Regions from separate parts of the Alteromonas sp. ABV2_168 genome, predicted to be linked through region 1. Evidence: predicted binding sites of a transcription regulator. Region 1 holds the regulator's gene; the other holds the start of a gene.
What was found. The regulator sigma-54, encoded in region 1, starts transcription at its own class of promoters, with help from an activator protein. The targets are predictions, from matches to a motif close to GTTGGCACGNNNNTNGNNT.
Positions count from the first base shown of each region.

Region 1 (4,685 bases):
CTCTGTTCAGAAACTGTAACCGCCGGTTAATGGAATCCAGATGAATAAGCTGCGCGCTGTACTGCTCAGTGACTGTTTCATTAAACCAGTCGCCATACCATCCGCCGGTATTTAACGCCAGGGTTTTGCCTTCCCTTAGTAAGGTTTCAAGAGATTTGCCGGCATATTCGTCATGATGGGAAGGATGAAAGGCAAAGCTGATGGTTTCTTTGCGGTAAGGAACAGAAAAATAGTTTTTCAGTGCTCTCGCCGGTGTGAAAGCTGCACCTGTAACTACATCAATTTGCCCCAGTTCTATTTGCTGAGTGACCCGTCTTTCAGGCAGGATCTGGCTTTCCAGTGCATAATCCAGCTTGCCTAAAACCGACTTCAACAATTGGTAGTCTTCACCGGCCGGCTCATTATTGTCTGTTATGTACAGATAAGGAGGCCAGGCCGTACCACCGGTTATCAGACTTTTTCTGTGCTCAGCACACCATACTGAGCTTTGAGAAGCCATCACTGTCAAAAAGATGATTAAACTGATGAAACGTTTCAACGGGATTGCCTTTAAGCCTTCGCCGGCACTGCACACTCAGTGGTGTGCCGGCGCTATTCATCTTCGTTAAATCTGCCTGCAATTAATGCCTCGACGGCATCCATTGCAGCTTCAGCATCCGGACCTTCAGAGATCACAGTAACCTGTTCCCCCTGATGACTTTCCATCATCATCAGTCCCAGCACACTATTGGCATTAGCCTGCTTATCGCCTTTTTGTAAAATAACTTCGGCATCAAACTGATTCGCCAGTTGCACCAACTGCGTTGCAGCTCTGGCATGCAGGCCCAGTTTATTAACAATAGTCAGAGATTTCTCTATGCGCATTATTTACTTTGCTCCCTGTGGCGGATCTGGACATCAGGATGAGATTCCCGGAAGTTTTTCGCCAGTGATTCCGCTACATAAACTGAACGGTGCTGTCCGCCTGTACATCCGATAGCGACTGTCACATAACTGCGGTTGTTCCGTTCAAGGTGTGGCAACCAGGTCGTGATGAGGTTCTGAATCTGCCAGATAAATTTGGTCACTATAGGCTGGGAACTGAGGAAAACCTGAACCGGTGTATCCAGGCCTGTCAGGTGTTTTAAATCCGGCTCCCAGTGAGGGTTTGGCAGAAAACGGGCGTCAAACACATAGTCTGCATCTTTGGGAATACCGTGTTTAAAGCCGAATGATTCAAATACCAGAACAAGTCGTGAGCTTTTCTTACCGAGGATACGCTCGCGGATTAATTCTGCCAGCTGGTGGATGCTCAGAGAGTCGGTATCAATATTCAAATCCGCTCTTTCCGCTACAGGCGCCAGCAGTTCACGTTCTGTCTGGATGGCATCTGACAATGACTTATTCAGTTTGGCCAGCGGATGTAACCGCCGGGTTTCGCTGAACCGGCGCACCAGCATATCGTCACTTGCGTCAATATATACGATGGTGACAGTCCATGACTCCGGCAGGTAGTCGAGAATTTCAACCAGCTCAGAAGGCTCTTTAGGCAAGTTTCTGACATCAATACTCACAGCTACCTGCTCGTATTCATCGGCGACAGTGTGTGTCAGGGCTGGTAACAGATTAACCGGAATATTATCGACGCAGTAGTACCCCAGATCCTCAAGGGCACGAAGTGCTACTGATTTTCCTGAACCGGAACGTCCGCTGATGATGATTAACTTCACGCCGTTTCTCCTGAAGTCACGTGTTGTCGGTGCGTATTACACTAAGTTACTGTAATGCGCGAATAATATCATCACTTGTCTGAGCTTTGCGGATAGTTTTTATGGTTTCTTTATCGCTGAGTTTTCCGGCAACCATGGCCAGAGTTTGTAAATGTCCTTCGGTTTGTTCCTGAGGGACAAGCAGAGTAAAGAAAATATCCACAGGTTTGTTGTCGATAGCATCAAAATCGATGGCGGGTGTGCTGGTAACTACGATGGCGATGACATTTTCCAGTCCGGCCAGGCGACCGTGGGGGAGGGCAATGCCGTTACCTATACCTGTGCTGCCCATTCGCTCACGGGCCAGCAGGCTACTTAACACGGTGGCTTCATCAACATCGGGGTTATTTTTAGCTGCAATCCCGCTGATGATTTCGAGAATGCGTTTTTTGCTATTGCACTGGACCGCACACTCGGTGCGGTCCAGGCTGACTATGGCTTGTATATCCATGAATTCAATTAGTGCTTTTTAAGCTTTTCCTTGTGTTTCAGGACCTGCCTGTCGAGCTTATCGACCATGCTGTCAATGGCAGCATACATGTCCTGATTTTCGGAAGAGGCGAAGACTTCCGCGCCGCTAAGATGAACCGTTGCTTCTGCTTTTTGGCTAAGCTTTTCAACATTTAAAATAACGTGCACATTTGATATGTGGTCAAAATGACGTTCCAGTTTGCTGAACTTAGTATCGACATAATTACGCAAAGAATCAGTGATCTCAATGTGATGACCAGAAAGGTTGATTTGCATATTTCGTCTTCCTTATTTTGAGCAGCCTTAAGTTAGATAAGGCTTTTGCGTTGGTTAGACGGCGGGATCGACAAGGATTCCCGGTACTTTGCTATTGTTCGCCGGGCAACCATAATGCCTTGATCGGCCAACAACGAAGCAATCTTGCTGTCACTCAGTGGCTTGCTTGGCTTTTCAGCGGCAACCAGCTTTTTAATCAGGGCGCGAATCGCTGTAGATGAACACTCACCACCTGATTCAGTGGCAACGTGGCTGGAGAAGAAATACTTCAACTCGAAAATACCACGGGGCGTGTGCATGTACTTCTGCGTTGTTACCCTGGAAATAGTAGATTCGTGCATATCTACCATTTCTGCGACATCATTCAGCACCATTGGTTTCATCATTTCAGGGCCATGCTCAAAAAAGCCCATCTGTTGCTGAACAATACAATTTGCTACTTTCAGCAGCGTATCGTTCCGGCTCTCAAGGCTCTTAATAAACCATTTTGCTTCCTGCATGTGAGAGCGGATAAATTGTGAATCACTGCTGTTTCTTGCTTTACGGCTCATTGCAGCATACTGCTGATTAACACTGAGCTTAGGCAGGCTGTCGGGGTTTAATTCTACAACCCAACGGCCATTTTTCTTCGCAACCGATACATCCGGAATGACATATTCGGGTTCTTTCGTAATTAATGCACTGCCCGGACGGGGATTAAGCGTTTGCAGCAAACGCATCGCTTCCCGTAACTGATCTTCTTTCAGGCGGGTTTTACGCATTAACGTACGGTAATCTTTACTGCCTAACAGATCGGAATGCTCTCTGAGCAGTAGTTTGGCTTCTTCCAGCCACGGTGTTTCCGGTGCAAATTGCGCCAGCTGAACTAACAAGCACTCCTGCGGTGTGCGGGAGCCGGAACCGAGAGGATCAAATAGCTGAATACGTTTAAGTACGCACTCAACCTCATCTTCTTCTACGGGCTCTTCCATATCTTCACTGTTTACGCTTTGCAGAATGTCGTCAACGGTAACCGTTAGATAGCCGGACTCATCAATGGAATCGATGATCGCCAGCGCGATGGCGCGGTCTGTGTCAGAAAAAGGTGTCAGACGCATTTGCCACAGCAGATGGTCCTGAATATTTTCGGTGGTTTCACCCTGAAAGATTTGTTCATCATCACCCCCGGAAGGGCCGGGCGCGGGGGCAGAAGACGCAGAAATGTACTCATCCCAGGTACTGTCGATGGGCAGCTCATCCGGTAAATCATTCTTTTCCAGTGCTTCACCGGTATCCATGCTGTCAGAAGATGAGGCTGTTGCAGACTCTTGCATGCTGTCATCATTGTCGATGTTATTTTTCTCAATTACATCGTTGTCGGAGCTGTCGTCGACTTCCAGCAAAGGATTAGAATCGAGAGCTTCCTGAATTTCTTGTTGTAAGTCCAGCGTAGACAACTGCAATAGCTTGATCGCCTGCTGAAGCTGAGGCGTCATTGTTAGTTGTTGGCTAAATTTTAACTGTAAAGATGGTTTCATCTACGTCTTATATAAACTCTAAAAAGGACATCCGGTTGTAGCGGTGTGAGTGCCGGTGGCGAAATCTCCGCTAAATGCTCATCCCGATATCTTAACTATAGCCTGAATTGCTCACCAAGGTATACATCACGAACTTTTTGATTACTTAATACCTGTTCTGCGGTGCCCTGAGCAATCAGTTCTCCATGACTGACGATATAGGCCTCTTCACACACATCAAGGGTTTCCCTGACATTGTGGTCGGTGATGAGGATACCGATACCTCTGTCCCGTAAGTGCTGAATGATCTTCTTTATATCATTAACCGAAATCGGGTCAACTCCGGCGAAGGGTTCATCGAGCAAAATAAATTGCGGATTGGCTGCCAGTGCGCGGGCAATTTCAACCCGGCGGCGTTCGCCACCCGACAAACTCATACCTGTACTATTACGTATATGATTAATATTAAATTCATCAAGTAGTGCATCCGCTTCCTGTTCACGTTGATGACTTTTTAAGTCTTTACGCGTCTGTAATATCGCCATGATGTTTTCATGTACGGTCAGCTTGCGGAAAATGGATGCCTCCTGGGGTAAATAGCCAATTCCCCGGCGGGCACGTTCGTGCATTGGCTGGTGCGTCAGCTCCTGCTCATCAATGAGGATTTTGCCTTTGTCCAGCGGCACAAGACCGA
Region 1 is NZ_JBSWYQ010000003.1:367,826-372,510, forward strand. Features, by position in the region: gene ACXAH4_RS07175 (substrate-binding periplasmic protein) at 1-538, opposite strand, end outside; gene ACXAH4_RS07180 (HPr family phosphocarrier protein) at 592-864, opposite strand; gene rapZ (RNase adapter RapZ) at 864-1,709, opposite strand; gene ptsN (PTS IIA-like nitrogen regulatory protein PtsN) at 1,756-2,199, opposite strand; gene hpf (ribosome hibernation promoting factor) at 2,208-2,495, opposite strand; gene ACXAH4_RS07200 (RNA polymerase factor sigma-54) at 2,528-4,012, opposite strand; gene lptB (LPS export ABC transporter ATP-binding protein) at 4,108-4,685, opposite strand, start outside.

Region 2 (4,685 bases), on a different contig from region 1:
AGCCAGTACATTTTCGATGAGGTGAAAGATTTGCACCAAAATCCATCCTGCCACACGGTACCGGCTGGCTTTTTCGCGAAAAAACCATGAGGAATGTATGCTGCTGCGCCGTTTTCTACGATAAACGGGCCGGTCAGGCCAATGGTTTCCCGCAATTCAAGCAATTCAACAAAGGTCTTGCTGGTGGTAGGGATGACGGGAATATTTCGCTCTGACAGTGAGGTCAGCGTAGGCTTTGCAGCTTCAAAACTGTATGTATGGTGGTCAAGCAACGTACCGTCCATGTCAGTGAAAATGAGTGTATTCGCTGTGTCCATGACTACTTCCTGATGACGTTTTTAATGACTCTGTTTTCATCTAACTCAAATACCTGATTACACTTTGCAGGCAGGGAATTAAACGCATGTTCTGTGAGTCTCTGATAATGTTGTATGAAACGAAGGATTTGTTCATCGCTCATTATACCGCTTCCGGTTTTTCCGGTTTTCGCGGCCAGTTTGTGTTCCTGTTCACACCGCCATTTGTAAACATGCTCAAAAGACGGACCTTTTAACATTACCCAATACTGCATTTCATCGTATAAAGATTCATAATCTGCAGCAATTTTATCATTCACATATCCCCGCCATGTGCCATCCGGGTCTTCGGTACGCTCAAGATCATTAACCGGCTCTTTAAGTGCGTCCTCAGATTGCGCTGACACGCCCCAACACCAGCCTTCAATTAACACAATATCAGGTGGAGAGGTGATTACCGGCCACGCAGATCCTTCAAAAGGATCATCGTTGGCTTTATTAAAGCGGGGCAGAGCAACGCTGCCTGCAGATTTTAACGCTGTGAAAGTGCTATCAGCCAGAACCGTATTGTGCGTACCGGGTACGCCTCTGGTGCAAAGCAAGGGATGTACGTTGGCAGCAAGTTCTTGTCGTCTTGCACGGGAGAGATAGAAATCGTCAAGGGAGATCGTGACGGCTGACAGCCCGTGCTGGTGGGTGAAGTAGTGGATAAGAAAGTCGCATAATGTGGATTTCCCTGATCCCTGGCAGCCATTAACACCGACGAAAAATGGCCCTTCTGCACCATTTTTGTGCGAAAGGATTTCGTCTGCTAACGGTATGAACCATTCTTGTGCAATGGCCTGGTAAGTGTCCGGTAACTGGTGCTCGTTCAGAAAGCCCGTAATATCCATGTTACTACCTGTGTGACGTGCTGTTTCAGCACAGTTTATAAAGTAGTAACTACAACAATTATGCCAATCCGGGTCAGGAATGCTCGCAGACCGGTGCCAAGAATTGGCAACAGTCTGCAAACGAACAGGACATAAAGTTACTTTTTCGTGGCTATCAGCACTGCACGTTGTGGTGCAGGATAACCTTCAATGGTTCTGCTGATGTCATCAGGATCCAGAAAATCTTTTAAAGACTGAGACGTCATCCATTCTGTGGTGCGCTGCTCATCAAGAGACGTGGTGTTGATATCAGCGACCTTAATATTTTCAAAACCCAGCCTGCTCAGCCACACAGTGAGTGCCTTTACACTTGGCAGAAACCAGACGTTGCGCATCTGTGCATAACGTTCGCCTGCCATCAGTACGGTTTGTTCATCACCTTCCACTACCAGTGTTTCAAGCACCAGTTCGCCGCCTTTGCGTAACTGATCTTTTAGTTGGGTGAGAAACTGTACCGGATCTTTTCTATGGTATAGCACACCCATTGAGAACACAGTATCAAATGCTTTTAATGCCGGCATCTGCTCAATGCCCAGGGGTAAAAAATGGATATTGGCGGCAGGAATAAAATGCCTGATAGCCTGAAACTGAATTAAAAACAGTTGAGTCGGATCGATGCCATAAACGCCGGCAGCATCTTCTCCCAGCATACGCCACATGTGATAGCCGCTACCACAACCCACATCCAGAACATGACGGTTGGCAAGCGGGCTGATATGAGGCAGTACCCGATCCCATTTCCAGTCTGACCGCCACTCTGTATTAATATGAATGCCGTGAATGTGATAGGGGCCTTTTCGCCATGGCATAAACTGTTTCAGCAGACCTTCTATCTGTTTCTGCTGATATTCGCTGATGTCAGCGGCGCTGCCCGCAGTAACACTGTGTTTCAGTTCTTTTGAACTGACAGTGGTCTCAGGAAGTTTTTCCAGCAATTTACACCATTTACTGAATTCTCCGTGGAGGTGTTCCCGCTGCCATTCGCTGATTTGTGCCGGCAGCGTTTCAAGCCAGTGTGCCAGAGGCGTGTCCAGCAACTGACGGTAACATTCAGTGAACCAGGGATCAGAAATACGTCGCATCAGGCATTGACTCCACCAGCCTTAATGGCCACCATAGAGGTAAAGTTATAGCATTTGAACCACATAACCACATCTTCAAACCCTACCTTTTTCAACCGGTTTTCGTGAGTCTGATAGCTGTCGGTGAGCATCACATTTTCAAGCGCTGCCCGTTTCTGGCTGACTTCCAGTTCACTGTAACCATTATTGCGCTTAAACTGATGATGCAGGTCGATAAGCAGATGATTTCCCTGTTCACTAGGATGCTGAATTTTCTCTGACAAAACAAGGATCCCACCCGGGTTAAGGCCGTTGAAAATTTTGCTCAGCAGCGTTTCTCTTTGCTCCGGCGGAATAAATTGCAAGGTGAAATTCATGATCACCATAGATGCATTTTCTATTTTGGTGTCCAGAGCAGATTCACAATGGAGTGTGACAGGGTTAGGTAAATGAAAACTGGAAATTACCCGTTCACAGCGCTCAATCATTGCCGGAGAATTATCAATACCGGTTATCTGACAGGACAAATGATCCGTGTTGCGTGCAACAGAAAGACTGGCAGCCCCCAGAGAACAGCCGAGATCATACACATTGCTGCCATCAGTAACTCTGGCTCTGGCCAGTTCTCCGATGGTATGCAGAATCGTCTGATAACCCGGTACTGAACGTTGAATCATATCGGGAAATACGTCAGCTACGTGTTCATCAAATCGGAAATCACTGACGGTTGTCATATGGCTGGCAAAAATATTATCCGGCTTTTGCACTGAAAGACCTTACTGATTAGCTAAAAAACGGGGCAGATTTTAAAGGATTGCCACGTTTTTTTCATTTAAAAGGAAAAATTTCTTGATTATAAAGCGCCTTAAGTTAATTTGACTTTATATCATTAGCCTAAAGTATTACCCTATAGTAACAGGAAAAATTACATAATTCGGGCACCGCATTATATGACTCGTATATTAGTTGCAGATGATCATCCACTGTTCAGGGAAGCATTAAGTGCTGCACTGGAACCGTATTTCAAGGACGCTGAAATTCTTGAAGCGGACAGTCTTGAATCCATGATGACCGTGTTAACTGAAAATCACCACATTGATTTACTGTTATTAGATTTAAATATGCCGGGAGGCGAATACTTCAACGGTCTTATTTCCGTTAAAGATGTTTATCCGGAATTACCCGTCGCGGTTATCTCTGCCAATGAAAGCATTGATGTTGTCGCTCAGGTTATGGGATTGGGTGCACAGGGCTTTATTCCCAAATCATCGCCCACAAAGCAAATTGCTGAAGCAATCGTGACCATTAAAGGTGGTGAAAACTGGGTACCGGAAGAGATGAAAGCGGACCTGGAAAACGTTGATGAAGAACTCACTCAACTGTTGAAACGATTCCGTGAACTGACGCCGAAACAAATTCAGGTGCTGAGCTTCCTGCGTGCAGGTTTAATGAATAAGCAAATTGCCCACGAAATGAATGTGACCGAAGCGACTATCAAGGCACACATCAGTGCAATTTTACGCAAGCTTGAAATTAACACCCGGACTCAGGCTGTACTGCTGATGGACAAATTGCAGTTCAGTTAATTCTCCCGAAGAATAAAAAAGGCCGCATCATTTTGATGCGGCCTTTTAGTTTCAGGCAGCATTTAAGCCATTGTATTCACTTTTGCAATGAGTTCTTCGTTGTCGAAATCATCTACATTGATAGTACGCAGGCGGCCGGCTTCGGCTCTGGTAAGTAACTCAGCTTCTTCTTCGTCAATTATACCGTCTGATAATGCTGCATCAGCCAGTTTATCCAGACCGGTAAAGGGAAGACGGGCTTTTCTGGCCTTACAAATTTTATCGAACACCTGCTCAGCAGCCAGCACGTCATCCAGTGTTTGCTCCAGATCACCAAACAGACTGCCTTCCTCCCGTGTGAGGTACTGACCGTCACCGAGTCGGGTACGCACTGTGCCGGGCGTTTGCAGAATGGTTGCGATCTGGTGTTCCAGTTTGTCATCGGGACGTTTACAACGTCTGCCAAAGGGTAAAATCAATACTCTTAATGCCACAGCCATTGCTTTGTTCGGGAAGTTACTGATAAAGGTATCCAGTGCTTCTTCAATGTCGAACAAGGTGTTTTGCAGTGCCCAGTGCATCAGGGGAGCATCTTCCTGTAACCGGCCTTCTTCATCAAAACGTTTCAGCGTCGCGCTTGCCAAATACAAGCCACTGAGAATATCCCCCAGTCGTGCAGATAAACGCTCTTTGCGCTTAAGCTCACCGCCAAGCAGACCCATTGACACGTCAGTCAGAAATGCCAGGTTAGCACTGTAACCCTGGAGTAACTGGTAATAGCGACCGGTGTCGTCATTAAACGGCGTGCGGTGAAATAAACCACCGGTGAGT
Region 2 is NZ_JBSWYQ010000005.1:237,451-242,135, forward strand. Features, by position in the region: gene ACXAH4_RS10135 (HAD-IIB family hydrolase) at 1-317, opposite strand, end outside; gene ACXAH4_RS10140 (kinase) at 320-1,189, opposite strand; gene cmoB (tRNA 5-methoxyuridine(34)/uridine 5-oxyacetic acid(34) synthase CmoB) at 1,327-2,301, opposite strand; gene cmoA (carboxy-S-adenosyl-L-methionine synthase CmoA) at 2,310-3,056, opposite strand; gene ACXAH4_RS10155 (response regulator transcription factor) at 3,240-3,875, shown strand; gene fadE (acyl-CoA dehydrogenase FadE) at 3,938-4,685, opposite strand, start outside.
Region 2: the regulator sigma-54 is predicted to act here: its motif matches at 1,239-1,257, upstream of ACXAH4_RS10140 (kinase).